2 regions of the Qiania dongpingensis genome follow, and region 2 is predicted to be linked to the other one. Evidence: a T-box and tRNA genes for the amino acid it is inferred to sense, from the RefSeq annotation. Region 2 holds a T-box; the other holds one or more tRNA genes.
What was found. The T-box of region 2 lies ahead of tyrS (tyrosine--tRNA ligase). A T-box ahead of a tRNA ligase gene usually reads a tRNA of that ligase, here a tRNA-Tyr.
Positions count from the first base shown of each region.

Region 1 (15,702 bases), 1.0 Mb from region 2:
AACAGCTGGATATTCTGGAAGGTACGCGCCATTCCAAGTCTCGCGATCTTCTCCGGAGCAAATCCGGATATATCTTTTCCCTCCAGCACTACCTGACCTGCCGTAGGTGCATAAATCCCGGAGCAAATATTGAAAAAGGTGGTTTTTCCGGCTCCGTTGGGACCGATGATCCCAAAGATCTCACCTTTGTTGATGTTCATGTTGACTCCGTCGACGGCCTTAAGGCCGCCAAAATGCTTGCTTATATTTTTTGCTTCCAGAAGTACACTCATCAGCACACCTCCTCTTTCGTTTCCGTATCCTGTTTTACCTTCTGTTCTTTCTCTCCGGCAAGGATACTGTTGGATGCTCCTGCGATTCCCTGTGGCCTTACCCACATCACTACCAGGATCAGGAGTGCATATACCACATACCTCCAGTCACCGAAGGATCGGAGCGCCTCCGTCAGCGTATTGATGACCGTCGAGCCTACAAGTGCTCCGGACAGTGTACCTTGGCCTCCGATGATCAGCATCGCCAGCACGTTCCATCCGGTATCAAGAGTAAACAGTGTGGAATCTATGTAAGAAACGTAGGGGGCATATACAGCGCCGATCGCTCCTACCCAAAATGCTCCGTACATAAAGCTGGTGATCTTGTAGGTGCCGTTTTCCACACCAAGGGATTTCGCTGCCAGCTCATCTTCACGAATCGACATCCACGCACGGCCGATCCTGGAATTGACCACGCGGCGTGTGCAGAATAAAAAGATGATAGCCAGTACCAAAAAGATATAATAATAATGTCTCGGTCTTGAGAAAACAAAGCCAAACAGAGTCGGCGCGGGGATATCCTTGATTCCCATGGTTCCTCCCGTAAGGCCTGTCCAGTTGAGACAGACAATTCGGATGACTTCAGAAAATCCCAATGTGATGATCGCCAGATAAATACCGGACAGTCTCTTTGTGGGAAGTGCGAGCACCGCTCCGAAAATCATAGAGACGATTCCGGACAACAGAATACAAACCCACATACTGAGACCAAACTTTGTAGCTAATATGGCTTCCGTATAAGAACCAATGGCGAAGAATCCGGCAACACCCAGGCACATCTGACCGGAATAACCGTTGATAACATTCAGGGCGCCTGCCATGGTTCCATAAAACAGGATCCGGCAGAACACACCGCATATATATCCTCCCGGGAAAACCAGAGGCAGCAGAATACTGAGGACTACGCCTATCAGCAGACACAGCTTTTTATGCTTTAAAAAAGCGGAACGTATGGTATCAAGCGCTCCTGATACCGGCTTCATCAATTCCTTCATCAAGGCCTTCCTCCTTTCTTAGAAGCAAATCCCTGAGGACGGATCAAAAGTATGATGATCAAGAAAACAAAGGCAAAAATGTCACGATATGTAGCGGAAGTGACGGTAATTCCTATGTTCTCCACAAGACCGATGCACATACCGCCGACTGCTGCCAGCGGCACGCTTGTCAGTCCGCCCAGCACGCTGGCTGTGAATGCTTTCATACCGAAAGTGGAACCCATACTGGGATACAGGATGGCGTAGCTCATAGCTATCAAAAGTCCCGCTACGCCGGCCAGTCCGGAACCTATACAGTTTCCGACCATTGCGTCTCGTTTTACATTGATCCCGATCAATGCGGCAGCGCTTTTATCCTGACTGATTGCTCTCAAAGATACTCCCCAACGGGTTTTCTTAAAGATAAAAAGCAGCAGCAGCGATAAAACAACAACAGTCAGGATGATCACAATCTGAAGCCTTGAGATCTGAACCGGTCCCATAGTATAAATCTTATTGTCGATAACGTTAATCATCGGCTTTCTGGCCGCTCCGAATACGATCTGCATCAGATTCTTAAGCAGTATGCTGACTGCTATGGTACAGATCAGAGCAATATGCCTGGGGGCTTTAAAAAAGCGCTCGTAACAGACTTTATAAACAAAAATACCCACCAGCCAGGATGCCACAAACGCCGCCAAAATGCCCAACGGCAGGTTCATGCTCCCCACAAATTCAAACGCATAGTATGCCGCGAAAGCGCCCATGATTATTACTTCACCATGTGTAAATGTGACAAAACCGACGACTCCCACGATTACGGAATATCCAATAGCCATCAACGCGTAGATGGAACCCTGGCAAAGCCCGTTCACAATCTGACTAATGAAATATTGCATCCGATTACCTCCTTTTCTTTTGATGCCCCGTATGCAGGTCTGTTTCCCGTACGGGCCTTATCCTATAGGAGTACCAGAAAACATCTCCTATACGACAGGAAAGCACCCTTTCATTTACAGAACTGGTGCTTTCCTAAAATCATTTGCGTTCTGTTAAAACTCTGTCAGTCGAAATATCCGTAATCACATTTAACAACATATTCTCCATTTTCCACTGCAACTACCAGCATATCTCTGTTGGAACCGTGGAGTTCATTGAATTTTACAAGTCCGATGGGGCTGTCAAATTCAGCAGTTTCCAGATAATCTTTGATCACTGTACGATTAATTTCTGTTTTTCCGTCAGCTACCGCATTTTCAATGGCAGTTGCGATCATATAAACCGTGTTGTAAGCGCATATTGCGTGGTCGGCCGCGTCAAATCCTGCCTCCTCATAAAAGGTCTTCATGAAGCCGGATACTTTTTCATTGTCATATGTCAGTAAGGATGCCGTATTGGTCACAACGCCTTCGGAATTATCACCGGTTTGATCAACGATCTGCACTGCTGCGCCAGGCCCTAACAGCTGAATCTGAGTCTCAACTCCCGCGCTGCGAATCTGATTGATGATAGTCGCTGCGTTACTCTGGTCTACTACTACGATCACGTCAGGCTTTTCACTGCTGAGCTTAGATACGATAGAGCTGAAATTCGTTTCCGTATCCAGATAGGACTCATTGGCCAGAACTTCAACACCAAGCTCTTCATAAGCTTTCAGTAAGAATCCGTCTACCTGTGTTCCCCAGTCTGTATTCAGGTACATGATACCGACTGATTTTGCGCCCAGATAATCTTTTGTTACATGCTCTGCAGCCCAGGGGGATTCATATTCCTGAGTATGGGACATAGAGAAGAACCAATCGCTGATACCGGGAAGCTGAGAACCGGAAGCCGTAGGTGTGATCATCGGAATCTGGTATTTATCTACGATCTCCGCATCCACTACACAGCAGCTGGTAGTAAAGTCTCCAATGATCACAGAGTATTTATCATTTTCAGCGTACTGTCTCACGATATCTGCACTTTGGTTTGCATCACTGGCTGAGTCATTGCTGTCGTATGTAAGCTTATAGCCTGCAGCGCCGCCCGCCGCGTTGATCTCGTCAACGGCGATTCCAACCGCTACCTTAAAGCCGATTCCGTCTTCTGCATTCGCACCCGTCATCGGGCCGACCACGCCGATGTTGATCTCACCGGATGTATTGCTTTCCTGCTGTTCTTTGTTGTCTGCTGCTTTTGTTGTTTCCTTGGCATCTCCGCCCCCGTTTGAACATGCGGTCAGGCCAATCACCATGCTTATCGCGGCCGCCAATGCCACTACTCGCTTCATTGTCTGTTTTTTCATAGCTATACCTCTTCCTTTTACCTTTCCTTTAATCTAAGCTTTGGCGCATAATATGCGCCTATTTTTTGATTCTCATCGATTTCATATAAATAATACTTTGTTCTCTCTTTATTCCACCTCCTCTTGGCATTTTTTCAGGAACACCATATTATTGGGCATTATGTATAGTTAATCCCCAATTCATTCCTTTTTTACCGCCATTATTATGTTTCTCTTTCCCTTACCGTATAGGTACATTATAATGATATCGTTTGCATATGTCAATATAGCTTTTTTATTTTAACTATATTGCACAATTATATCCTAATTTTAATGGAAAAAAAGATTAATAATTTGTCTAATTTGCCATGTTTATGTATTATAATGTCTTTAATAAAGTTCATTTATGGCTGTTTTTATCACTGATAACGTTACCATTTTTAAATTGTCACCAGCCCTTTAAACATAAAAAAAGACAGATATGCTCTGTCATAAGATCCATATCCGCCTTTTTTATTTATATGTTATAACGCTTCAGCTGCGGCATTTTCCCGTTGATTCCCGTATGATCAATTCCGGCTCCATAATGACAATATCCGCCTTATATTCCTCGCCCAGCTCTATTTCCTCCATGATCATCTCAACAGACTTTTCCGCCATATTTTTAAGGGGCTGTCCGATGGTTGTAAGAGAAGGATATATCATATCTGTAAGTCCTATGTTATCCACACCCATAACAGATATCTCTTCTGGTATTTTTATTTTTCTTCTGTGAAGCTCTTTGATCACGCCGGAAGCCACGTTGTCATTATGAGCCCAGATCGCTGTGGGAATATCTCTGTCACTTCTTCCATCCAGAAATGCGCGCGCCGCGTCTTCCCCACTCACAAAATTGGGGACACGATAGTTAAAATCACATTCAAGCACATTTTCTTTTTTAATTTCAATTCCCTGCTCCGTCAGCTCATCCCGAAATCCAAAAAAGCGATCCTGAACGTAATGCATCCCCATGGGGCCAACGGTACACGCAATATTTTTATGATTTAAACCAGCAAGATATTTTGCCGCCATTTTTCCTGCTTTATAATTGTCAAATCGGATTCCTCCCATGCGGTTATTATTAAATGTACGTTCGTACATCACCGTGGGGACACTTATATATTCCATTAAATTATTGGACAGATTCTGCTCATCTATGGCCAAACATAATATAAGACCGTCCACATTTCTTCGCTGAAACTCATCTACCAGGGATTTTTCCAGTTCACATTCGTTATGATGAAGGCCCAGAAGCATGCTGTAGCCCTTCTCCATACAAGAACCTTCCACAAATTGGGCAAAACTAGCATATGTATAATGATTCATCTCGGGAAGAATCAGGCCAACCAGCTTACTGCTTTTAGCCCGAAGTCCATATGCGACCAGATTGGGTTTATAATTCAGCTTTTTAATAGCGCTTTCAACAATTTGTTTCGTTTTTTCATCCACTAGGTTACTCTCATTCAATACCCTGGACACCGTTGAAACAGACACTCCCGCTAAACGCGCAACGTCTTTCTGTGTAATCATGTCCCTATTGTATGATATTCTTCAGAAGCCACTCATCATACACCCCTTTCCTTTAATCTGGACCCCAAACAAGCTGACAGTCCCCGCTTGTTTTCATCCCTTTTAAATACCGGCATAGATATTCCCATTGTAAACATTCAATCCGTCCCGTTATATGAAATCTATTACAACTGTGATGGCCTCTGCAAACTTCCCCTTCAGCTGACCGCTTTCATAAACCGTTACAGCTAAAAGGTCACTTTCATCAAAAGTCGTAAAACCTATGCCGGCTATAAGTTTTTAATTAATCTACCTCTATTTCTTCTTTACTCCGCTGACTGTTTTCCCATGTTCTGAGATTGATCTTGCAACATCATACGCAATTTCTTCAATCGTCATTTCTGCATTGGGATCTTTCTTTCCTACCAGCCAATTCTTTAATTCTCCAGTAATGTAATCATAACCTCTCTTATGGAATGTAATCAAGCACATTTCGAGAAAACCGCCCGGCGTAGCGTGGTTTTTGGTGTTCTGAACCAATGTCTCTTTCTTTTCCAGCTGTGCCTCCATCTGATAAGTCTCCATGGTACCGCAAATAAGTCTGTGTGCAGCATCTCTGGGAATATTCTCCGATCCTGCAAATTTCAGTACACCATTATACCACGACTTCATAAGCATTTCCATAAATTCCAGCAGTTTTTTTTCTGCAGCTCCCTGGGAACAAGGCAATACATTCACACAGGACTCGTTGAAAATCTCCCGGAATACAGAGCGGTAGGCACTTGCCGATTCTGCAAGGGACATATTCCTGCCTATCTCTGCTTGCACATCCTGAGCGATATAATTGAATTCAAACATCAAGTGGCAGGCACATTGGCAGGCCAGAAACGGAATGGCCTTATCTCCGTCTACCATGAGAACAGTACCTGTGGGTGTCATAAACTCCAGGGCAGCTCTTTTATTTTCCTCCGGCCATATCCTCCTGGGATCAAAGGCAACAAATGAAACGCCAACTTGAGAAACGTCATATCCTTCGATATCGCTCACCATATTGGGAATCATATTCGCCGCATTCACATCACTTCCCAAAGTATCATAGAAATAGTCAACAGAAGGATCCGGCGCAAAGGAATATAAATCCGGAAGCTTCTTTTTTTCATCACGAAGCTTCTGATAATAAGGTACCAGCGTCTGCTCCGTCATATCCGCAATTTGATTCGGCTTAACTGCCAGTATAATGATATCCGGCTCCCTTTCATTTAAATGTTCCCATACATTTCCAACTACTACTGGAAAAGGGCAAATTTGCTGTTTTTCCTTTAAACCGCGCTCACTGCCCTTTATACCAATTAAATTGGTGCCGATATTCTTTCCCAGCAGTTTTTTATAACAGGGCATAATATAAGTAGCCAAATATCCCAATCCAATAATTACTATTTTCGAATCTTCTTTTTTCATAATAAACGCCTTCCTTTTCTAATATTCCGTACAAATTTCAGGTTTCCAAAATTTTCTTTTTTTCCATTATACCGTAAGGCGTGATTCTTTGCACCTTTTATCTACTTATATTGCATTTGATACAAAGAATTGAATCATAACATTTTTTATAGCAAAATAAATATGAAATCGATTGTATAACAGATTATATAATAAATATCACATATAATCAATATACTTTATATCGATTTCATTAAATAAAATTTGTTTTGTTTTCTATACAGATTCCTATCCTTTTATCTAAATAAAGCAACCGCAAAAAATAGCGGCAAATCCAATAAAATAAGGATTTTCCGCTATTATAAAGTCCTGAGCCACTGGGGATTCGAACCCCAGACAACTTGATTAAAAGTCAAGTGCTCTACCACCTGAGCTAGTGGCCCTTTTAATCTCTTATAGAAATAAGAAAATGCCCAGAGCCGGAATCGAACCAGCGACACGAGGATTTTCAGTCCTCTGCTCTACCAACTGAGCTATCTGGGCAAAGACACAAAATATGTCGAGTTGCGGGGGCAGGATTTGAACCTGCGACCTTCGGGTTATGAGCCCGACGAGCTTCCGAACTGCTCCACCCCGCGCCATTATCAATATTTAGTTGTATGAGTGGGGGAAGGTGGATTCGAACCACCGAAAGCGCTGCTAACAGATTTACAGTCTGCCCCCTTTGGCCACTCGGGAATTCCCCCATATAAAGCCGATGATCGGACTCGAACCGATAACCTGCTGATTACAAATCAGCTGCTCTGCCAATTGAGCCACATCGGCGTATAAATACGCCAACATTACAATCACCATGTTTTAAAGAAAAAGTGGGGCCTATAGGGCTCGAACCTATGACCCTCTGCTTGTAAGGCAGATGCTCTCCCAGCTGAGCTAAGACCCCTATTAAATTATGATAAATAGCGACCCGGATGGGGTTCGAACCCACGACCTCCGCCGTGACAGGGCGGCGCTCTAACCAGCTGAGCCACCGGGCCTTATTAACACATACCTTCAAAACTGCACATTGTCATCCATCTGTCAAAGCCTTCCTAAACCACCTGGACAAGCCCTCGGCCGATTAGTACTGGTCAGCTCCATACATTGCTGCACTTCCACCTCCAGCCTATCTACCTCGTCGTCTTCAAGGGGCCTTACTAGCTCTCGCTATGAGATATCTCATCTTGAGGGGGGCTTCACGCTTAGATGCCTTCAGCGTTTATCCCTTCCCGACTTGGCTACCCGGCCATGCGCTTGATGCGCAACCGGTGCACCAGAGGTCAGTCCATCCCGGTCCTCTCGTACTAAGGACAGCTCCTCTCAAATATCTTCCGCCCGCGCCGGATAGGGACCGAACTGTCTCACGACGTTCTGAACCCAGCTCGCGTACCGCTTTAATGGGCGAACAGCCCAACCCTTGGGACCTACTTCAGCCCCAGGATGCGATGAGCCGACATCGAGGTGCCAAACCACTCCGTCGATGTGAACTCTTGGGAGTGATAAGCCTGTTATCCCCAGGGTAGCTTTTATCCGTTGAGCGATGGCGTTCCCACTTAACACCACCGGATCACTAAGCCCTACTTTCGTACCTGCTCCACCCGTCGGTGTCGCAGTCAAGCTCCCTTCTGCCTTTGCACTCTTCGGATGGTTTCCGTCCATCCTGAGGGAACCTTTGGGCGCCTCCGATACTCTTTCGGAGGCGACCGCCCCAGTCAAACTCCCCGCCTGGCATTGTCCCACCGCCGGCTAACGGCGGCTGGTTAGAAACCCAATATCGCAAGGGTGGTATCCCAACAACGGCTCCAGAAGGACTGGCGTCCTCCCTTCTTCGCCTCCCACCTATCCTGTACATGCAATACCGGATCCCAGTGCCAAGCTGGAGTAAAGCTCCATGGGGTCTTTCCGTCCTGGCGCAGGTAACCAGCATCTTCACTGGTACTTCAATTTCACCGGGTGCATTGTTGAGACAGTGCCCAAATCATTACGCCTTTCGTGCGGGTCGGAACTTACCCGACAAGGAATTTCGCTACCTTAGGACCGTTATAGTTACGGCCGCCGTTTACTGGGGCTTAAGTTCAATGCTTCGCATTCGCTAACATCTCCCCTTAACCTTCCAGCACCGGGCAGGCGTCAGCCCATATACCTCACCTTTCGGTTTCGCATAGACCTGTGTTTTTGCTAAACAGTTGCTTGGGCCAATTCTCTGCGGCCTCTCTCGAGGCACCCCTTCTCCCGAAGTTACGGGGTCATTTTGCCGAGTTCCTTAACAATGCTTCTCCCGTCGGCCTTAGGATTCTCTCCTCATCCACCTGTGTCGGTTTACGGTACGGGTGCAGTATGAGCCATAGCGGCTTTTCTCGACAGCTGGTATGGAAGCTTCCCTACTTATTTTCGGTCCGCGTTACGGCTTTGGATTGCCGGACGGTTTTTCCTATCCGACTCCTCTTCCGCTTGCACCGGTCTTCTCATTCCCGGCTCTTCCTTCCCCTCTGTGTCCCCACAGTTCTGTCATACTGCAGTACAGGAATCTCAACCTGTTGTCCATCGGCTACGCCGTTAAGCCTCGCCTTAGGTCCCGACTCACCCAGGGCAGATCAGCTTTACCCTGGAAACCTTAGATATTCGGCCGGTAGGATTCTCACCTACCTCTCGCTACTCATTCCGGCATTCTCTCTTCTTGATCGTCCACAGCTCCTTCCGGTACTGCTTCTTCCTATCAAGAATGCTCCTCTACCACCCTCTTAAAGGGTCCTCGGCTTCGGTGGTGTGTTTCAGCCCCGGACATTTTCGGCGCAAGGCCTCTCGACTAGTGAGCTATTACGCACTCTTTCAATGTATGGCTGCTTCTGAGCCAACATCCTAGTTGTCTTTGAAACCTCACATCCTTTTCCACTTAACACACACTTTGGGACCTTAGCCGGAGGTCTGGGCTCTTTCCCTTTTGACTGCCCAACTTATCTCGTGCAGTCTGACTCCCGTGCAGCATCTCTATGGCATTCGGAGTTTGATATCCTTTGGTAAGCTTTGACGCCCCCGCGGGAATTCAGTGCTCTACCTCCATGAGACTAACACGAGGCTAGCCCTAAAGCTATTTCGAGGAGAACCAGCTATCTCCGGGTTCGATTGGAATTTCTCCCCTATCCACACCTCATCCCCACCCTTTTCAACGGATGTGGGTTCGGTCCTCCACGGGATTTTACTCCCGCTTCAACCTGGACATGGATAGATCACCCGGTTTCGGGTCTGCCTGTGCTGACTCAACGCCCTATTAAGACTTGGTCTCCCTTCGGCTCCGCGCTCCCCGCGCTTAACCTCGCCAGCACCGGCAACTCGCCGGACCGTTCTACAAAAAGTACGCGGTCGTGCTCATATGGCACTCCCACAGCTTGTAAACACAGGGTTTCAGGTTCTCTTTCACTCCCCTCCCGGGGTCCTTTTCACCTTTCCTTCACAGTACTATGCGCTATCGGTCACTAAGGAGTATTTAGCCTTGGGGGGTGGTCCCCCCGACTTCCCACAAGGTTTCTCGTGTCTCGTGGTACTTTGGATCCCGCTCGCTGGATTCCTATTTCGCATACGGGGCTTTCACCCTCTCTGGCTGGCTTTCCCAAAACCATTCTGCTATAGATCCTCCTCACTTATCGCGGTCCGTAACCCCTGGGTGCACGCACCCAGGTTTAGGCTCCTCCGGTTTCGCTCGCCGCTACTCCCGGAATCGACTTTTCTTTCTTTTCCTCCGGCTACTTAGATGTTTCAGTTCGCCGGGTTCCCCTCCATACGTTATGGATTGGCGTATGGATACTGGAGGGCTCCTCCAGTGGGTCTCCCCATTCAGACATCCATGGATCAATGGATATTTGCTCCTCCCCATGGCTTTTCGCAGCTTATCGCGTCTTTCTTCGGCTCTTAGTGCCAAGGCATCCACCCTGCGCTCTTTCTCGCTTGACCAGGTTTTCCCTCACAGGTAGCGTCCCGTGAGCCTGGCTTAGGTTTTTGCTTTGTTTTGAAATTGAATTGGTTTAAATCATTTCAATTTTTGATGTCTTTTCCAATGTGCAGTTTTCAAGGTACATGCGACTGAATTCTTTATCAGTCATTAAAAACCAAAAATTTTTTGATTTTTAATCACTGGTAAAAACCAGTATATATATAAACAGCTTTCGCTGATTATTTACAAATTCTGGCACCCACCTGCTCTCCCATGCCGTCTCCAGCATAGTACCATCGGCCGTTCAAGTCTTAACCTTCGTGTTCGGGATGGGTACGGGTGTTTCCCCTGAACGTATCGGCACCAGAAATATTCAGTTCTCTCCTCGATCCCTGAACAGCATATTCCAACTCCCTTACTTCTTCTTCCTTAGAAAGGAGGTGATCCAGCCGCACCTTCCGATACGGCTACCTTGTTACGACTTCACCCCAGTTATCGGTCCCGCCTTCGGCAGCTCCCTCCTCTCGGTTGGGTCACTGACTTCGGGCGTTACTGACTCCCATGGTGTGACGGGCGGTGTGTACAAGACCCGGGAACGTATTCACCGCGGCATTCTGATCCGCGATTACTAGCGATTCCAGCTTCATGTAGTCGAGTTGCAGACTACAATCCGAACTGAGACGTTATTTTTGGGATTCGCTCCACCTCGCGGCTTCGCTTCCCTCTGTTTACGCCATTGTAGCACGTGTGTAGCCCAAATCATAAGGGGCATGATGATTTGACGTCATCCCCACCTTCCTCCGGGTTATCCCCGGCAGTCTCCCTAGAGTGCCCAGCTTCACCTGCTGGCTACTAAGGACAAGGGTTGCGCTCGTTGCGGGACTTAACCCAACATCTCACGACACGAGCTGACGACAACCATGCACCACCTGTCTCCTCTGTCCCGAAGGAAAGGGAACGTTACTTCCCGGTCAGAGGGATGTCAAGACTTGGTAAGGTTCTTCGCGTTGCTTCGAATTAAACCACATGCTCCACCGCTTGTGCGGGTCCCCGTCAATTCCTTTGAGTTTCATTCTTGCGAACGTACTCCCCAGGTGGAATACTTACTGCGTTTGCTGCGGCACCGAGGGGCTTTGCCCCCCGACACCTAGTATTCATCGTTTACGGCGTGGACTACCAGGGTATCTAATCCTGTTTGCTCCCCACGCTTTCGAGCCTCAGTGTCAGTTACAGTCCAGCAGGCCGCCTTCGCCACCGGTGTTCCTCCTAATATCTACGCATTTCACCGCTACACTAGGAATTCCGCCTGCCTCTCCTGCACTCCAGCCTGGCAGTTCCAAAAGCAATCCGCGGGGTTAAGCCCCGGGTTTTCACTTCTGGCTTGCCATGCCACCTACGCTCCCTTTACACCCAGTAAATCCGGATAACGCTTGCCCCCTACGTATTACCGCGGCTGCTGGCACGTAGTTAGCCGGGGCTTCTTAGTCAGGTACTGTCATCTTCTTCCCTGCTGATAGGGCTTTACGTACCGAAATACTTCTTCACCCACGCGGCGTCGCTGCATCAGGGTTTCCCCCATTGTGCAATATTCCCCACTGCTGCCTCCCGTAGGAGTTTGGGCCGTGTCTCAGTCCCAATGTGGCCGGTCACCCTCTCAGGTCGGCTACCGATCGTCGCCTTGGTGGGCCTTTACCTCACCAACTAGCTAATCGGACGCGGGTCCATCTCATACCACCTCGGTTTTTCACACTCGGCCATGCGGCCATGTGCGCTCATGCGGCATTAGCAGCCATTTCTAGCTGTTATTCCCCTGTATGAGGCAGGTTACCCACGCGTTACTCACCCGTCCGCCGCTCAGTCACAGAATGGGTCCTCCCGAAAGATTCCCCTCTCTGTGCTTCGCTCGACTTGCATGTGTTAAGCACGCCGCCAGCGTTCATCCTGAGCCAGGATCGAACTCTCATGTTCTGATCTCTTGGTCTTAAGATAAGCTCTAGCTTTTCTTTATCCCATTTACTTACTTTTAAGGTCGATGCTCTCGCATCGGTTCTCTGAAACTTCTTTTTTAAGAATTTTCAGGGGTTGGAATATACTGTTCAGTTATCAAGGTACTGTGTCTCGCTGCGTTAGCGACAACTTCTATAGGATACCATAGCCGCCGCTTCCTGTCAACTATTTTTTTCTTTTTCTTCCATCGCTTTTTCGCGGTGGAATTTTAATATACCATATACGCCTATTTTTGTCAATATTTTTCATAAAAAATGACAAAAAAATAATGGCACTGGTTAATGGAAACGGAGCGGAGAAAGAGGGATTTGAACCCTCGCGCCGGTTGCCCGACCTACACCCTTAGCAGGGGCGCCTCTTCGGCCTCTTGAGTATTTCTCCGAACTTATTATTTCCATATGACACGCCATATGACGCATAGCTTAGTATACTAGAGAACCACTTTCTTGTCAATCATTTTTTATAATCTTTTACCGCAGTTTCATACAAATTCCGACCTGCTGAATCAATTACAACTATTGCGGGTAAATTCTTTACTGTAAGCTTCCGGATGGCTTCTGTTCCCAGATCCTCATATGCCAGTATTTCAGAATCGGTTATACATTTGGACAGAAGTGCGCCTGCCCCGCCAACTGCTGCAAAATAGACGGCGCCATTCCTAACAATCGCCTCTTGTACTTCTTTTGATCTTTTGCCTTTTCCTATCATCCCTTTTAATCCCATATCTAAAAGAGTAGGAGTATATTTATCCATACGGCTGGCTGTGGTAGGTCCTGCTGAACCTATGGGACATCCTTCTTTGGCGGGAGACGGGCCCATATAATAGATCACATTGTCTTTCATGGAAAGAGGCAGTTCTTTTCCCTCCATTATGGTCTCATACATTCTTTTGTGAGCGGCGTCCCTTGCCGTATAAATAGTACCGGTTATGTAAACATAATCTCCTGACCTCAGTTCTTCTATTTCCTCTTTTTTTAAAGGAGCGCTTATATATCTGTCCATATTATTTTCCTCTCCATTTGTATCGTTATTTTATCCCTGCTAATTTATCCGATGACTCTCGTTACATGGCGGTTCACATGGCAGCAAATATTTACCGCCACCGGAAGGCCAGCTATATGAGTCGCATAAGTTTCAATGTTTACGGCAAGCGCCGTGACTCTTCCTCCAAGTCCGCCCGGTCCTATTCCAAGATCATTTATCTTTTCCAGCAGTTCTTCCTCCAGCTCCCTTACATAAGGGATGGGGGAATGTTCCAATACATTTCTAGTAAGAGCTTTTTTTGCCATATACGCACATTTTTCAAAGGTTCCCCCGATACCGACCCCAACTACCATAGGAGGACAAGCATTTGGACCGGCTTCCTCTACCGCTGATAATACGGCTGTCTTTACTCCCTCTATGCCGTCTGCCGGCTTCAGCATAAAAATCCGGCTCATATTTTCGCTTCCAAAACCTTTTGGCGCCACTGTCATCTCTATTTTATCTCCCGGTATTATTTCATAATGAATAACAGCCGGTGTATTATCCTTTGTATTCTCTCTTATCAGTGGATCCCCTACCACAGATTTTCGAAGGAATCCTTCCACATATCCACGGCGTACACCTTCATTCACCGCTTCATCCACAGAGATTCCCTCAATATGCACATCTTGTCCTATTTTCATAAACACTACTGCCATACCTGTATCCTGGCAGATGGGTATTTCTTCTTTTCCGGCGATCTCCAAATTTTCTTTTAACTGTCCCAATACTCTCTTACCCACAGGTGATTCTTCTTTTTCTGACGATCTATTAAAAATTTCTTTCATATCAGGAGATAACTGCAGGTTAGCTTCCATACACATTTCTTTAAGATTACTTATGATTTCATCTGTATGAATAATTCTCATTTCCATTTCCTCCGCATAACTTTTATTTTGTTAATAAAACAGGCTGCCGCAATTCATCCATGCGGATATCACCACGTCAGCCATGTTTTATAATATTATTTATTCTGTATCTTTTTTCTCTTCCTGCAGCTCAAGAGAAGTCTGTATTTCCTCTTCTTTGTTTTCTTCATCCATATTGTTCGGATCTTCTCTCACTTTAGCGATGCTGGCCACAGAAATTTCCTCATCGTCAATGTTGATAAGCTTTACTCCAGAAGTGATTCTTCCCAGCGTGGAGATATCTTCCACGTTTATACGTATGATGATTCCCTCCGTTGTAATGATCATAATTTCCTGATCTGCCTTTACCACCTTTGCTCCTACTATGGATCCTGTCTTATTATTGATCTTATAGCATTTTACGCCTTTTCCGCCGCGCAGCTGAGGAGTGAACTCTTCCAGAAGTGTCCGTTTCCCCATTCCATTTTCAGATACAATCAGCAGAGCCTCTCCCTGGGTATCCATCTGCATGCCGATCACTTGATCGTTTTTGCTTAATTTCATACCGATCACACCCATGGAAGTTCGTCCGGTAGGCCTTACATCCGTTTCATGGAACCGGATACACTGTCCTTCTTTGGTCACCAGTATGATATCTTTTTTATTGTTAGTGGATTTTACCTCTATAAGCTCGTCATCTTCCCGCAGATTAATTGCCTGAAGGCCTGACTTTCTGATGTTCTGATATTCCGTGATAGAGGTCTTTTTTACCATTCCGTTTTTCGTCGCCATGAACAGATAACGGCCCTCTTCATATTCCCTGATGGGAATAATCGCCGTCACTCTCTCCCCAGGAAGCAGCTGAAGCAGATTTACAATGGCAGTCCCTCTCGCCGTCCTGCTCGCCTCCGGAATTTCATAGGTCTTCAGCCTGTATACTTTACCTTTATTCGTAAAGAACATGATATAATGATGGGTCGTGGTCATCATGAGGTCTTCAATATAATCTTCCTCAATTGTCTGCATCCCCTTGATGCCCTTTCCGCCCCTATGCTGTGCCTTGAAATTGTTCTCTGACATTCTCTTGATATAGCCCAGGTTTGTCATTGCAATCACTGTATTTTCATCAGCGATCAAGTCTTCCATGGACATATCAAATTCATCAAATCCAATGGATGTTTTTCTGTCATCTCCATATTTAGCAGAAATAATTAATATTTCTTCTCTAATTACTGCCAGAAGCTTATTCTCATCCGCCAGGATGGCCTTTAATTCCGCTATGCGAATCTCCAGCTCTTTATATTCATTTTCAATCTTTTCCCGT
Region 1 covers NZ_CP060634.1:1,797,262-1,812,963, reverse strand. The annotation lists gene H9Q78_RS08430 (ABC transporter ATP-binding protein) at 1-272, opposite strand, end outside; gene H9Q78_RS08425 (branched-chain amino acid ABC transporter permease) at 272-1,306, opposite strand; gene H9Q78_RS08420 (branched-chain amino acid ABC transporter permease) at 1,306-2,184, opposite strand; gene H9Q78_RS08415 (ABC transporter substrate-binding protein) at 2,349-3,569, opposite strand; gene H9Q78_RS08410 (LacI family DNA-binding transcriptional regulator) at 4,083-5,117, opposite strand; gene H9Q78_RS08405 (hypothetical protein) at 5,412-6,554, opposite strand; tRNA gene H9Q78_RS08400 (tRNA-Lys) at 6,904-6,976, opposite strand; tRNA gene H9Q78_RS08395 (tRNA-Phe) at 7,004-7,076, opposite strand; tRNA gene H9Q78_RS08390 (tRNA-Met) at 7,098-7,171, opposite strand; tRNA gene H9Q78_RS08385 (tRNA-Tyr) at 7,198-7,279, opposite strand; tRNA gene H9Q78_RS08380 (tRNA-Thr) at 7,286-7,358, opposite strand; tRNA gene H9Q78_RS08375 (tRNA-Val) at 7,404-7,476, opposite strand; tRNA gene H9Q78_RS08370 (tRNA-Asp) at 7,497-7,570, opposite strand; rRNA gene H9Q78_RS08365 (23S ribosomal RNA) at 7,634-10,520, opposite strand; rRNA gene rrf (5S ribosomal RNA) at 10,751-10,868, opposite strand; rRNA gene H9Q78_RS08355 (16S ribosomal RNA) at 10,934-12,468, opposite strand; tRNA gene H9Q78_RS08350 (tRNA-Ser) at 12,801-12,888, opposite strand; gene H9Q78_RS08345 (Fe-S-containing hydro-lyase) at 12,961-13,509, opposite strand; gene H9Q78_RS08340 (fumarate hydratase) at 13,554-14,399, opposite strand; gene gyrA (DNA gyrase subunit A) at 14,499-15,702, opposite strand, start outside.
Region 1: it encodes a tRNA-Tyr, which carries the amino acid that the T-box ahead of tyrS (tyrosine--tRNA ligase) is inferred to sense. The anticodon was not compared.

Region 2 (15,702 bases):
CCTTCCAGCACCGGGCAGGCGTCAGCCCATATACCTCACCTTTCGGTTTCGCATAGACCTGTGTTTTTGCTAAACAGTTGCTTGGGCCAATTCTCTGCGGCCTCTCTCGAGGCACCCCTTCTCCCGAAGTTACGGGGTCATTTTGCCGAGTTCCTTAACAATGCTTCTCCCGTCGGCCTTAGGATTCTCTCCTCATCCACCTGTGTCGGTTTACGGTACGGGTGCAGTATGAGCCATAGCGGCTTTTCTCGACAGCTGGTATGGAAGCTTCCCTACTTATTTTCGGTCCGCGTTACGGCTTTGGATTGCCGGACGGTTTTTCCTATCCGACTCCTCTTCCGCTTGCACCGGTCTTCTCATTCCCGGCTCTTCCTTCCCCTCTGTGTCCCCACAGTTCTGTCATACTGCAGTACAGGAATCTCAACCTGTTGTCCATCGGCTACGCCGTTAAGCCTCGCCTTAGGTCCCGACTCACCCAGGGCAGATCAGCTTTACCCTGGAAACCTTAGATATTCGGCCGGTAGGATTCTCACCTACCTCTCGCTACTCATTCCGGCATTCTCTCTTCTTGATCGTCCACAGCTCCTTCCGGTACTGCTTCTTCCTATCAAGAATGCTCCTCTACCACCCTCTTAAAGGGTCCTCGGCTTCGGTGGTGTGTTTCAGCCCCGGACATTTTCGGCGCAAGGCCTCTCGACTAGTGAGCTATTACGCACTCTTTCAATGTATGGCTGCTTCTGAGCCAACATCCTAGTTGTCTTTGAAACCTCACATCCTTTTCCACTTAACACACACTTTGGGACCTTAGCCGGAGGTCTGGGCTCTTTCCCTTTTGACTGCCCAACTTATCTCGTGCAGTCTGACTCCCGTGCAGCATCTCTATGGCATTCGGAGTTTGATATCCTTTGGTAAGCTTTGACGCCCCCGCGGGAATTCAGTGCTCTACCTCCATGAGACTAACACGAGGCTAGCCCTAAAGCTATTTCGAGGAGAACCAGCTATCTCCGGGTTCGATTGGAATTTCTCCCCTATCCACACCTCATCCCCACCCTTTTCAACGGATGTGGGTTCGGTCCTCCACGGGATTTTACTCCCGCTTCAACCTGGACATGGATAGATCACCCGGTTTCGGGTCTGCCTGTGCTGACTCAACGCCCTATTAAGACTTGGTCTCCCTTCGGCTCCGCGCTCCCCGCGCTTAACCTCGCCAGCACCGGCAACTCGCCGGACCGTTCTACAAAAAGTACGCGGTCGTGCTCATATGGCACTCCCACAGCTTGTAAACACAGGGTTTCAGGTTCTCTTTCACTCCCCTCCCGGGGTCCTTTTCACCTTTCCTTCACAGTACTATGCGCTATCGGTCACTAAGGAGTATTTAGCCTTGGGGGGTGGTCCCCCCGACTTCCCACAAGGTTTCTCGTGTCTCGTGGTACTTTGGATCCCGCTCGCTGGATTCCTATTTCGCATACGGGGCTTTCACCCTCTCTGGCTGGCTTTCCCAAAACCATTCTGCTATAGATCCTCCTCACTTATCGCGGTCCGTAACCCCCAGGTGCACGCACCCAGGTTTAGGCTCCTCCGGTTTCGCTCGCCGCTACTCCCGGAATCGACTTTTCTTTCTTTTCCTCCGGCTACTTAGATGTTTCAGTTCGCCGGGTTCCCCTCCATACGTTATGGATTGGCGTATGGATACTGGAGGGCTCCTCCAGTGGGTCTCCCCATTCAGACATCCATGGATCAATGGATATTTGCTCCTCCCCATGGCTTTTCGCAGCTTATCGCGTCTTTCTTCGGCTCTTAGTGCCAAGGCATCCACCCTGCGCTCTTTTTCGCTTGACCAGGTTTTCCCTCACAGGTAGCGTCCCGTGAGCCTGGCTTAGGTTTTTGCTTTGTTTTGAAATTGAATTGGTTTAAATCATTTCAATTTTTGATGTCTTTTCCAATGTGCAGTTTTCAAGGTACGGCGTTTCTAAAAGCTCTCTTTTCTGCTTGAAAAGAGGCTTTCCTGGAGATGAAGGGATTCGAACCCTTGACCCCCTGCTTGCAAGGCAGGTGCTCTCCCAACTGAGCTACACCCCCAAAATTCTGGCACCCACCTGCTCTCCCATGCCGTCTCCAGCATAGTACCATCGGCCGTTCAAGTCTTAACCTTCGTGTTCGGGATGGGTACGGGTGTTTCCCCTGAACGTATCGGCACCAGAAATTCCGTTATCAATGCTCGTGCAGCCTTTCCTCTTATCTCGATTCCGCTCTCGCTTCCTCTCGATAGAGCCAAGCCCTCATATAGGCCCTGTCCTGTCTCTCCATCCGGTCAGGCACGCCTGCCCTCTGTCCTTCCAGTCCAGTCCCTGCACTCGCTCCTTGGTAACTAAACAGCATATTCCAACTCCCTTACTTCTTCTTCCTTAGAAAGGAGGTGATCCAGCCGCACCTTCCGATACGGCTACCTTGTTACGACTTCACCCCAGTTATCGGTCCCGCCTTCGGCAGCTCCCTCCTCTCGGTTGGGTCACTGACTTCGGGCGTTACTGACTCCCATGGTGTGACGGGCGGTGTGTACAAGACCCGGGAACGTATTCACCGCGGCATTCTGATCCGCGATTACTAGCGATTCCAGCTTCATGTAGTCGAGTTGCAGACTACAATCCGAACTGAGACGTTATTTTTGGGATTCGCTCCACCTCGCGGCTTCGCTTCCCTCTGTTTACGCCATTGTAGCACGTGTGTAGCCCAAATCATAAGGGGCATGATGATTTGACGTCATCCCCACCTTCCTCCGGGTTATCCCCGGCAGTCTCCCTAGAGTGCCCAGCTTCACCTGCTGGCTACTAAGGACAAGGGTTGCGCTCGTTGCGGGACTTAACCCAACATCTCACGACACGAGCTGACGACAACCATGCACCACCTGTCTCCTCTGTCCCGAAGGAAAGGGAACGTTACTTCCCGGTCAGAGGGATGTCAAGACTTGGTAAGGTTCTTCGCGTTGCTTCGAATTAAACCACATGCTCCACCGCTTGTGCGGGTCCCCGTCAATTCCTTTGAGTTTCATTCTTGCGAACGTACTCCCCAGGTGGAATACTTACTGCGTTTGCTGCGGCACCGAGGGGCTTTGCCCCCCGACACCTAGTATTCATCGTTTACGGCGTGGACTACCAGGGTATCTAATCCTGTTTGCTCCCCACGCTTTCGAGCCTCAGTGTCAGTTACAGTCCAGCAGGCCGCCTTCGCCACCGGTGTTCCTCCTAATATCTACGCATTTCACCGCTACACTAGGAATTCCGCCTGCCTCTCCTGCACTCCAGCCTGGCAGTTCCAAAAGCAATCCGCGGGGTTAAGCCCCGGGTTTTCACTTCTGGCTTGCCATGCCACCTACGCTCCCTTTACACCCAGTAAATCCGGATAACGCTTGCCCCCTACGTATTACCGCGGCTGCTGGCACGTAGTTAGCCGGGGCTTCTTAGTCAGGTACTGTCATCTTCTTCCCTGCTGATAGGGCTTTACGTACCGAAATACTTCTTCACCCACGCGGCGTCGCTGCATCAGGGTTTCCCCCATTGTGCAATATTCCCCACTGCTGCCTCCCGTAGGAGTTTGGGCCGTGTCTCAGTCCCAATGTGGCCGGTCACCCTCTCAGGTCGGCTACCGATCGTCGCCTTGGTGGGCCTTTACCTCACCAACTAGCTAATCGGACGCGGGTCCATCTCATACCACCTCGGTTTTTCACACTCGGCCATGCGGCCATGTGCGCTCATGCGGCATTAGCAGCCATTTCTAGCTGTTATTCCCCTGTATGAGGCAGGTTACCCACGCGTTACTCACCCGTCCGCCGCTCAGTCACAGAATGGATCCTCCCGAAAGATTCCCCTCTCTGTGCTTCGCTCGACTTGCATGTGTTAAGCACGCCGCCAGCGTTCATCCTGAGCCAGGATCGAACTCTCATGTTCTGATCTCTTGGTCTTAAGATAAGCTCTAGCTTTTTCTTTATCCCATTTACTTACTTTTAAGGTCGATGCTCTCGCATCGGTTCTCTGAAACTTCTCTTTTAAGAATTTTCAGGGGTTGGAATATACTGTTCAGTTATCAAGGTTCTCTTGCTGCTGAGATATTTTTCCATCAGCGGCAACTTGTTTACTATACCATACCGTTTGCTGTCATGTCAACAACTATTTTATCTTTTTTCAAAGATTCTTGTCACTGCATGTCGTTTTATCGACTGGTGAAAATCAGTCTATCATGGTTTTTCGCGTTTGTCAACTCTTTTGTGTGTTTTTTTTACACAATTTGCACATTTGTTATTCCGAAGCAAAAAAAGCCATAAAATACATCTGTTTTATCATTTCATTGTTTATGTTCGATCGTCAGCCGACAGCAGCATATAATATAGGATTGCCCATCAGCCCCCAACAATCAGATTTTTCCCATTTTCTTCTGTTTTTATCATTTTATCTAAATATATTTTGTTTTGCCGCCTTGCGGCAATAATATCTGTCCTTAGCTTGTCCTCTCTATTGGGAAAGCCGCAAGAGGATATAGCGAGACTCCTCCCGCAGCCGTGTCATACGGTTTTTGGAAGGAGTCCTTCTATAATGTCATGTAGTAGTAATAAATGTATTATATCCCATACGGCGCAGGCGCTGTTCCATTTGTGCCGCATTATCCAGGTTTTCAAACGCCCCGACCTTCACTCGGTAATATTTGTCGTCACCTTCTTCTATATAAGCCGGCAGACCCTCCGACTGCAGCTGCGCCAGCATCTGATCCGCAAACTGCTGAACCCGATATGCTCCTACCTGTACCTGATACAGAGGAGGATTTTCTTGCGGTCTTTCCTGAGTGCCCATATCGCTTCCGACCGTCCTTAAAAAAGCGTTGGCAATTCGCGTGGCAATATCATTGAATTCCGCATCAAACTTTTCATTATCCTCCGGGGAATCAATAAAACCTGCCTCTATCAGTACTGCCGGCATCTGGGTCCTCCTGAGCACCACCAGATTCGGGCGTTCGGTGATTCCCCTGTCCGTGAAGCCAAGTCCGGCGAGTTCCTCATTTATGTTTTCTGCCAGACGTTCTGCTTCGCCCCCTCTGCTGAACACAAGTGTCTCGATACCGGACGCACCTCCCGGCGAAGCAGTCGCATTCCGATGTATAGAGATAAAATAATCCGCACCGGAATTATTCGCGATCACGGCTTTTTCATACGGTGTATCATAGACATCCTCGGTTCTCGTATAGACCACATCCACTCCGGCATTTTCCAAAGCCTCGCCCACCGCCAAGGCCAAGGCCAGGGCATCATCTTTCTCCTGGCGGCCTTGATAAACGGCACCCGGGTCACGTCCTCCATGTCCTGCGTCAATCACAACCTTATATGCCAAAATAATGCTCCTCTTACATACCTTTATACCCAAAGTATGCTGGCCGGCCATAAAATGTGCATACATATTTTCTTTTCTAGTGATTTTTCCATTGGCTATTTCCCAAATCCCCGCCATGCACTATAATATACCTTAACGCACGAAGTGCGCCTGCCCGGAGAGTATGCATTAAGGGATGCCCTAGGGTATGATACAAAATACTTTTTGAAATCATTTCTAGTGAGCTCCGATCAAGCTCCAGTTTAGCATCGGCAGAAGTTCCGGACCGTCACGATTTCGGTTCGCTGGCGATGCAGGGGCCGCTTTATCCCCGCTCCAGGAGTACCGCTCACATGTCGACGGAAAATCCGGATGATTTTTCGTCTCCGGTTCGCTCAGAAACGGAATCGGTATTTTTCGTTTCTGCCTCCCTCCGCCTGGGGAACACCGGCCGCTGCCCTGCGGCGCTCACCTTTAGGCCAGCCCGGAATCTTTCTGCCGATGTCCTGCCTGCCGCACCATCCTGGATGATTTCTATTCCATTGATTCCAGAAAAGGATTGGATATCCACACGGCCCGCGCGCCTAACGGCAGCGGGCCGCGGTTAGCCGCCTGAATGACTTTCAAAGCAAACGAGAGCTTATCCCGGTGCGGAAAGAGAAGCAGGAGGAACAATCCGACTCCATCGTAAGGAGAGCGCCGCAAAGACGTTAGCAGAATTTTCTCGGACGCAGGGAGGTAAAAACCGAATTTCATGCAGGTTTTTATTGGAATCTGACATGGAAAAATTAAGATTTATCCATGTCAGTTGGAAAGGACCGACTGGAGGCCGTAAAAATTCTGGTTACGGCTGCCAGCGAGCCGCCTGGATGGAATCGGATTTCCTCCTGTCTCATCTGATTCATAAGAAAAATTTGTTTGAAAAGTATTCAAAGGTATACCCAAGGGCATCCCTTAATGCATACCCTCCGGGCAGGCGCACTTCGTGCGGCAAGGTATACCCAAACATTTCCATCAATCCTCTCTGGGCAGACGCGTTTTCCGTTTCAAACACTAACTGCACATTTATACTAAGAAGGCGGTAACCTCTTTATGAACAGCAAACAGATTTTTGCAGAATCTCTTGAAGCACTTTTAAAGAAAAAGAACCTGGACGACATCCAGGTATGTGAAATCGTGGCAGGAACTCCTCTCTCCAGAAGGACTTTTTACCGCCATTTTGATGACAAATATGATCTGGCCGGCTGGTATTTCGCTCAATTCTTTGAAAAAAGCTTTGGGAGTATTACGAACGGCGCCAGCTGGGAAGACGCTCTTTCTTCCTATCTCAGTCTTTATAAAGATAAGGTGACAATTCTTAAAAACGCTTATGAAAGCAAGGATGTCAACGGGCTTCGAAACATTGACATCGCCTTTACGAAAAAGACTTACGAGACTTACCTGCTTCAAAACGGCGCGGATATCCACTCTGAGACCATGCGGTTCGCCATAGACATCGCTTCCCGCGGAGGGACAGACATGGTCATCGAGTGGCTCATGGGCGGCATGAAAATAGAAAAAGAAACGCTGATCTCATTGCTGAAACAGACTCTCCCTCCGGATATCCTGAAATATCTGGATAAATAAATTTATTCGTTATCCACGAATTCAAGAAAATGTCACATATATCATAATTTGTGACTTGATTTTTCCTGCTCTCCTGGTCTATAATGCGGATAAAGTCATAATAAAAGCTATGACGGGAAGAAGTAAGACGGTCCCTGTCTTCCAGAGAGCATCCGGAGGGTGAAAGGATGCAGACAGCCTGTTCCGAATACATCCCTGAGCCGCCTGCCTGAACTGAAAGTAGGGCAGGACGAAGACGCTCGTTACCGCGTAAGAGAGCCTCTATTCTGTGGTTCTCAGTGAGGAATATCCTGTGAGGGATTTTCAAATTAGAGGTGGTACCGCGAAGTTTACTTCGTCCTCTGTCTATAAGACAGGGGACTTTTTTATATCATAGGAAAGTACGCTCTATGATATAAAAAGCCCCGAGTAATTTCTAAAGTTTAAAAAAGGAGACTGAATATGGAAATTTATGAAGAGCTTGTGGCCCGTGGACTGGTCGCACAAGTAACTGACGAAAATGAAATCAAGGAACTGATCAATCATGGAAACGCCAGATTTTATATCGGGTTTGACCCCACTGCCGATTCTCTGCATGTGGGCCATTTCATGGCCCTCTGTCTGATGAAGCGCCTTCAGATGGCCGGCAACAAACCGGTCGTCCTGTTGGGCGGCGGCACAGGATATATCGGAGATCCCTCCGGAAGAAGCGATATGCGCTCCATGATGACACCGGAAACCATACAGCACAACTGTCTCTGCTTTAAAAAACAGATGGAGCGCTTTATCGAATTCGGGTCGGACAAGGCGATCATGGTAAACAACGCGGACTGGCTGCTGGATCTGAACTATATCGAGCTTCTGCGGGACGTGGGCGCCTGTTTTTCTGTCAACAATATGCTGCGCGCCGAATGCTATAAGCAAAGGATGGAAAAGGGACTGAGCTTCCTGGAATTCAACTATATGATCATGCAGGCCTACGACTTCTATCATCTGCATAAGCACTATGGCTGCAACATGCAGTTCGGCGGCGACGACCAGTGGTCCAACATGCTCGCCGGCACAGACTTGATCCGCCGGAAGACTGGAGAAGACGCCTATGCCATGACCATCACGCTCCTTATGAACTCCGAGGGAAACAAGATGGGAAAAACCGCCAAGGGCGCCGTCTGGCTGGACCCTGAAAAGACTTCTCCCTTTGAGTTTTTCCAGTATTGGAGAAATGTCGGAGACGATGATGTCCTGAAATGTATCCGGATGCTCACCTTCCTCCCCTTGGAAGAAATCGAACGGATGGAAAAATGGGAAGGGAGCCAGCTGAACGAAGCAAAAGAAATCCTCGCCTACGAACTTACAGAGCTGGTCCATGGCGCCTCTGAGGCCCAAAATGCCAGACAGGCTTCCCATGCCCTCTTTTCCAAAGGCAGCGACGATACTCATATGCCCACCACAGAAATCGACGCAGACCGGCTGGAAGATGGTTCCATCGGAATTCTGGATCTGATGCTGCTTTGCGGGCTTGCTCCCACAAAAAGCGAGGCAAGACGCCTGGTACAGCAGGGAGGCGTCTCCGTCGGCGAAGAAAAAGCTGCCCTGGACACCAGAGTGACAGAGCAGCAGCTAAAAAACGGTGTAAAAATCCGAAAAGGCAAAAAGGTATACCATAAAGCAATTCTTAAATAAATCAGGCATTTTTATCCGTCTTTGGAACGGACAAGTCGGACCTCCGGATTTCTTTTCTCACGGAAAGGACTCTGGAGGGAGATACCGACAGCTCGTCCACTCCCATTCTTAAGAATTCTTCTGTCAGCGAAATATCCGCTCCCAGCTCTCCGCAGATTCCTACCCAGCAGCCTCCTTTATGTCCGTTTTCCACGACCATCCGCAGCATCCGGAGGACGGCGGGATGATGTGCGTCATAATGCGCGTCCAGTTTGGCATTCTGCCGGTCTATGGCCAGCGTATACTGAGTGAGGTCATTGGTCCCGACACTGAAAAAATCCACCTCAGACGCCAGCAAGTCGCTGATGAGGGCGGCGGCAGGCGTCTCGATCATAATGCCCTGTTCTATATCCTTATAGGCGATATCCTCTGCCCTCAGCTCTTTTTTGACCTCTTCCACAAGCTCCTTGATTTTTCGGACCTCATCCACAGAAATGATCATAGGATACATGACCGATACATTTCCAAAGACACTTGCACGGAAAATAGCTCTCAGCTGCGTCTTGAATACCGCCGGCCGGTCCAGGCACAGCCGGATAGCGCGGTATCCCATGGCGGGATTTTCTTCTTTCTCCATATGGAAATATTCCACCTGCTTGTCCGCTCCTATATCCAAAGTCCGTATGATGACCTTTTTCCCCGCCATCATTTCCGCCACAGATTTGTATGCCTGAAACAGCTCTTCCTCTGTAGGATAATCCTCTTTTTCCAAATACAGGAATTCACTGCGGAAAAGGCCGATCCCTTCCGCGTCATTGGCGAAGACGCTGACCATATCGGATACGCTTCCGATATTGGCATACAATTGGACTTTCTTTCCGTCTTTTGTGACACTTTCTTTTCCCTTCAGCTGCTGAAGGAGCTCAGCGCTTCTTTCATCCTCTTCCATTTTTACACGCATCAGCTTCAGGATCTTCTCCCCGGGCTCCAGATACAGGGTCCCGCTGTAGCCGTCTACTATGGCCAGCTTCCCGTTCCATTCCTTCTGGATCGGGACTCCTATGAGCGCCGGTATGTTCATGGTCCTGGCCAAAATAGCCGTATGGGAATTCGCGGAGCCATACTCTGTCACAAAAGCCAGGAGCTTTTCCTTATCCATCTGAACGGTTTCACTGGGGGCCAAATCGTGCGCCGCCACTATGACCGGCTCTCCTCCCAGATATCCGGACCGTTCCTTCCCTTCCAGAACAGAAACCAGCCGCTCTGAGATATCCTTTACATCGGCGGCTCTTGCCTGGAAATAATCATCCTCCATCTCCGAAAACATTCTGGAAAAATTGTCCCCCGTGGCCGCCACCGCATACTCTGCGTTTACCTGCTGGGAATTGATGATGTTACGGACAGAGTCGTTGAAATCCTCATCCTCCAGCATCATCGCGTGCACCTCAAAAACAGCCGCATTCACTTCGCCTACTTCCTTGAGAGCTTTCTGAAACAGCCTGTCCAATTCCTTCGCCGCCTGTGCCTTGGCCGCCTCATACCGTTCAATTTCTGCCGCACAGTCTTCTACTTTTCCACGCACGACCGGATTTTCTCCCTTGGAATAGAAAAGAATCCTGCCAATGGCAATTCCTTTAACAATCGACTTTCCCGTATACCGTTCCATGGCACTCCTTTAGATCCATTACAGATTTGCTTTAAAAAATGCTTCCAGCTTCGCTGCCGCCGCCTCTTCGTCTCCGCCTTCAACCGTTACCGTTATCTCCATGCCCTTCTTTACGCCCATTCCCATCACCGCCAAAAGTCTGGTCGCCTCCGCTTTCTTTCCGCCAGCTTCCAGAAACACCTTTGAATCAAGCGACTTGGCTTCCTTCGCCAGCACTCCGGCCGGTCTTGCATGGATGCCTACCTCATCTGTGATCACATAAGTAAATGATTTCATTCCGTCTCCTTCCAGGCAGTCTGCCTTTATACATAGTTTATCAAATTTGCAGCCGATTTAAAAGTAGGATATCTCCATCGCTCCCATCTCCCACAATCGGCAGGATGCACAGGGGCTTTTGACCTCCACCGTTATTTTTCCTTCCGGGTAATATCTGGTGGTGAAAACGTATTCTCCATTGTTCAGATACAGCTCCAGTACGGAAGTATCTGCAAGGATACGCAGTTTCCCAAGTTCCGGGATTCTTGCCTGGCGCATGGTCCGCCCTGCTCCCATTTTTCTTCCGGCCTCATTTTCCAAAAAAACCATTTGAAAAACGCCGTCAGAAAACCGCAGTTCCAGGCCCTCGGAAAGTACCAGACAGAACGGCCGGCTCCCAATATCCGTGATTATCATGTCAAATGCAGTGCCTGAATCTAAAGTCCACTTTCCATCCTCCGGAATACTTTCCCTATTCCGCAGACTCTCCAATTCTTCCGCCGGCGCCTGGAGCAGACGGCCTTTTCCTGCCGTCACCTGCCTCGGAACCGTAAGAGCATGCTGCCAGCCAAAATCCGTAGTGGGATTTCCGTACTCCCGGCTGGAATCCGGCATTCCAATCCATCCGATCAGCAGCCGTCTTCCCTTTTCATCTTCAAAGGTCTGAGGCGCATAAAAGTCGAATCCCATGTCCCATTCTATAAATTGTTCCGGCAAAAGGATGTCCGGCATCTTTCGGCTCCCGGTCAGAAAATATCCGGCCTGATAGATATTCTGAAACCGAAATTTTTCTCTGGGAAGTCCCTGCGGTGAAATGGACAAGACCCATTCTCCGCCTGTGCAGAACATATCCGGACATTCCCACATGTAACCAAAAGGGGCTTCTGTGGACATTTCCCGATAAATTCTCCAGTGAAGACCGTCCCCAGAACGGTACAGCAGGATGGCTCCCCGTTCTTTTTCTCCCTTTTTCCTGCCTCCCAGGACCATATAATAGCTTCCGTCCTGCTTCCACACCTTCGGGTCCCGGATATGGCAGGTATAGTCTTCGGGATAATCCTCTCCGGTCAGAACACAGCGCTTAGATCCAAAGGTATACCCGTCTTCGCTGGTACAATAGATTGTGTTTGCTTCCCTGCCTTCCTTTATATAGTCATAGGCGCCTTCATGCTTTACATTTCCCGTATAAAATATTTTAAGCGCGCCGTCCTCTTCTGTCAGAGCAGATCCGGAATACACGCCATGACAGTCATAGGGGCTGTCCGGAAGCAGCGGGGTCCCTTCATAATTCCAGCGCAATAAATCCCTGCTGGTGTAATGTCCCCAGATCTTCAGACCTCCATTCACATCAAATGGGGAATATTGAAAAAACACATGATAGAGTCCGCGGCTCTGACACAGGCCGTTTGGATCATTGAGCCATCCGGCAGGCGGCATCAGGTGAAATTTAAGACGATAAGAGTCCTGTTCCGCCTGCGGAATCCCCGCTTCTTCTATTTTTTCCACTCCGTATTTCAGTGCCTGTCCCAATACATTCATAAACTCTGACCGCGTCCTCATATTCGTTCCAGCTCCAGAACCGGCTCCGACCGTTTCCCAGTCACGGACAGATTCGGCGCCACCGTCTGATAATCGTCTGTATTCGTCACAATGACCGGAGTAGTCAGATCGTATCCTGCTTTCCGGATTTTCTCCAAATCAAAGGTCAGAAGAACCTGTCCGGTCTTCACTTCGTCCCCCTCAGACACATGGACCTCAAAATACGTTCCGTTCAGTTCAACAGTGTTGATTCCCACATGGATCAAAAGCTCTGCGCCTCCTTTTCCGGTCAGTCCGATCGCATGACCGGTTTCATAAACGGTTTCAACCGTTCCGTCAAAGGGCGCAGTCACCGTACCTTCCTCTGGATGAACGGCAAAGCCTTTCCCGAGGACCTCCGCTGCAAATGTCTCATCCGGCACTTCCCTCATGGGTATCACCTTTCCCGACAAAGGGCTGTATACAATTTCCTTTGCCGGTCCGGCCTCTTTACCGACCATTTTCTGTACCGCCCCATCCGGAGCCTCTGAAATTTCATCCGCGGCTTTTCCTGCTTCCATCGTTTTACTTTCCCGCGCCGTTTCCGGTTTCGGTTCCTTATATAACAACCAGGAGATTCCGAAAGCCACCGCAAAGGAAACCGCCATGACAAGAGTATAAGGAATCGCATATTCGGTGGTGATCAAATAGCCGAATATACCAGTGATTCCGTAAGCCGACGCGCCGATTCCGGTAATCCCCGCCACCAGCGCTCCGCAGAATCCCCCGATGCAGCCTGCCGCGAAGCATTTCGTATAGCGCAGGTTGATTCCGAAGATAGCCGGCTCTGTGATTCCCATAAATGCAGATAAGGAAGACGGAAACGCCGTCGATTTTAATTTTTTATTTTTTGTCTTCACCGCCAGAGCAAGGGCTGCCGCGCCCTGCGCCACATTGGCCGCCGTGGCGATAGGCATCCAGGTATTTAGATTGTTGGCGCTCAGGAGCCCGGCTTCCAAAGCATTATACATATGGTGGACGCCAGCCACTACCGTCGGCGCGTAGATGGCGCCGGCCAAAGCCGACCCAATGCCGAAAGGAAGCGTGATCAGATACTGCACACCGTTTAAGACTCCCGTTTCAATCCAGGAAAACACCGGCCCAAATATGGTGAGCGTGACGTACCCGGTCACCAGGACCGTAACCAAAGGCGTCACAAAAAGGTCGATAATTTCCGGTATGATCTTATGAAGCTTTTTTTCAAGCTTGCTCATAAACCATACGGCGATCACGACCGGAATCACATGTCCTTGATATCCCACCAAACGGATATCATAAAGCCCAAACCAAGCTGCAGCCGTAGGGATTGTTTCAGCAGAAGCCACCGACCAGGCGTTTAAAAGATCCGTATGAATCATGATCATACCAATCACAGCCCCCAGATAGATGTTCCCGCCAAAGGTCTTGGCCGCACTTATTCCAATCAAAATGGGCAGAAATACAAAAGCTGCGTTGCTGAACAGATGGATAATGGTATAAGTGCCTGACTGCGCCATTGCCGGAAATATTTTACTGAGTCCTTCCAGCAATCCCATGAGAAGGCCGCTGGCGACGATGGCCGGAATAATGGGCACAAATACGTCCCCAAGGGTCTTGATCATCCGTTTCCAAGGGCTCTGCCTGGCGGAGGCCGCCTGTTTCACTTCTTCTTTGCTGGCGCCGGAAATGCCGGCGATGGAAATGAATTCTTCAAACACCTTGTTGACTGTACCCGTGCCGAAAATGACCTGAAGCTGTCCGGAGGAAAAAAACACCCCTTTCACTCCTTCTGTATTTTCGATGGCTTCTTTGTCACATTTGTCATTATCTGCTATGACTAAGCGAAGCCTTGTAGCACAATGAGCCGCTGATACGATATTATCCCTTCCGCCAATCCCGTCATAGACGCCCTGTGCCGCTTTTCTGTAATCCATAAAGACCTCCCGGTTTTTGAAACCCGCATTTTGCCGTTACCGTTCTCATATTTATTCTCGCGTATAATCCTTTATATATAGGATATTTTAAACAAAATATTGACAAATAGAGATTTACATATGAGAACGTTCTCATATTTTTATTTCATTGTAACATAATATCGCCTTTTGTAAATCAACGTTTTCTACAATTTTTTTCTTTTGAATTGTGCAGAATTGCCAAAGACAGGCGGCGCCGGCTATCCGGCGCCGAAGAAATGACGCAAGGATTCATCTGGTGCGGACCGACCCCTCTTCCACGATCTCAAAGCCCATTTTGACTTCACGGCAGACAGTCTCGCCGGACGTCAGATGCTCAATCAGCATATCCGCTGCTTCTATCCCGCTTCTTTTATAATAAAAGTGTACGGTTGTGAGCTTTGGAGTCAGCACTTTTCCCATGGCCGTATCGCCAAAGCCTGCCAGCTGTACATCCTCCGGAATCCGTTTCCCTTTCTCCCTCAAAAGGGTGATAGCTCCGGCCGCAATGGTATCCGTAGCACAAAAGACTGTGTCAATATCCGGCGCCTCCTGAAACAAGTCTTTTGCCTGCTCATAAGCTGCTTCCATACTGAAAGCCACTTCTCTGTGCCATTCCGGAGGGCAGCTGCACTGACATTTTTTAAGCGCCTCTTCAAACCCCTTTTTCCGGCTGTGTCCGGCAGCCTCATCTTTCTGTGTGACGCCCAGATATCCGACCTGCGAAGCTGAAGGAAGCATTTTATCCATGAGCTCCTTCGCCGCCCGGTAATCATCCTGATACACGCAGGAAAATCCCGGCAACCTTTGTCCCAGTATGACAACCGGAACCTTGTACTCCTTTAAAAGCTCTTTATGCTTCTTCGTGAAGACGGTTCCTATAAAGATAACGCCGTCCACTTGATTGTCTTTGAACAATGATAGATATTTTAATTCTTCCCGGATATCATTGCTGGTATTCGCCAGAATCATCATAAAACCATGACGGTTCAGCGCTTCTCCGATTCCCGCCACCATCCTGCCCACTGCGTCAGAATTTATCTTTGGGATAATCACGCCGATGAGCTTCGTCCGCTTCGTCCTGAGCATCTGGGCTTGGGCGGAAGGCTTATATCCTGTCCGTTCTATAACTTCACGTATTCGTTCTCTTTTCTCTCCGCTGACATAGCCGTCGTTCAGGTATCTGGAAACCGTCGCCCTGGAAACGCCTGCCAGCTTTGCAATTTCATTGATATTCAAGATTTTTCTCTCCTATCTTTCGTATATGATCCTTCCATCCTTTACCGTGGCGGTTATCCGGATATCCTTTATCTCCTCCGGAAGAGTCTCCAGAGGATTCTTCTCCAATACCACGAAATCTGCCCGCCTGTCCGGTTCAATGGCCCCTTTTGACCCTTCTTCAAAAATCTGGTATGCTCCGTGGACTGTCACGGCCTCCAGCGCTTCCAGGACAGATATTCTCTGATTCTCCCCCAGAACGCGGCCTTCCTTTGTCCGCCTGTTCACCGCATTATGAATGGAAAACAGAATATTTGGTTCCACCACAGGGGAATCCTGGTGGAGGGTAAATGGAATTTTCTCTTCCTCCGCCCACCGCAGAGGACTGATCACCGATGCCCGCTCCGCTCCAAGAACCGAGCTGTAATGGTAA
Region 2 covers NZ_CP060634.1:781,904-797,605, forward strand. The annotation lists rRNA gene H9Q78_RS03645 (23S ribosomal RNA) at 1-1,839, opposite strand, end outside; tRNA gene H9Q78_RS03650 (tRNA-Ala) at 2,007-2,079, opposite strand; rRNA gene rrf (5S ribosomal RNA) at 2,084-2,201, opposite strand; rRNA gene H9Q78_RS03660 (16S ribosomal RNA) at 2,410-3,944, opposite strand; gene H9Q78_RS03665 (N-acetylmuramoyl-L-alanine amidase) at 4,590-5,426, opposite strand; gene H9Q78_RS03670 (hypothetical protein) at 5,704-5,925, opposite strand; gene H9Q78_RS03675 (TetR/AcrR family transcriptional regulator C-terminal domain-containing protein) at 6,447-6,980, shown strand; T-box leader at 7,081-7,325, shown strand; gene tyrS (tyrosine--tRNA ligase) at 7,422-8,642, shown strand; gene ptsP (phosphoenolpyruvate--protein phosphotransferase) at 8,644-10,287, opposite strand; gene H9Q78_RS03690 (HPr family phosphocarrier protein) at 10,306-10,563, opposite strand; gene H9Q78_RS03695 (glycoside hydrolase family 32 protein) at 10,621-12,081, opposite strand; gene H9Q78_RS03700 (PTS beta-glucoside transporter subunit IIBCA) at 12,099-14,033, opposite strand; gene H9Q78_RS03705 (LacI family DNA-binding transcriptional regulator) at 14,304-15,290, opposite strand; gene H9Q78_RS03710 (amidohydrolase) at 15,303-15,702, opposite strand, start outside.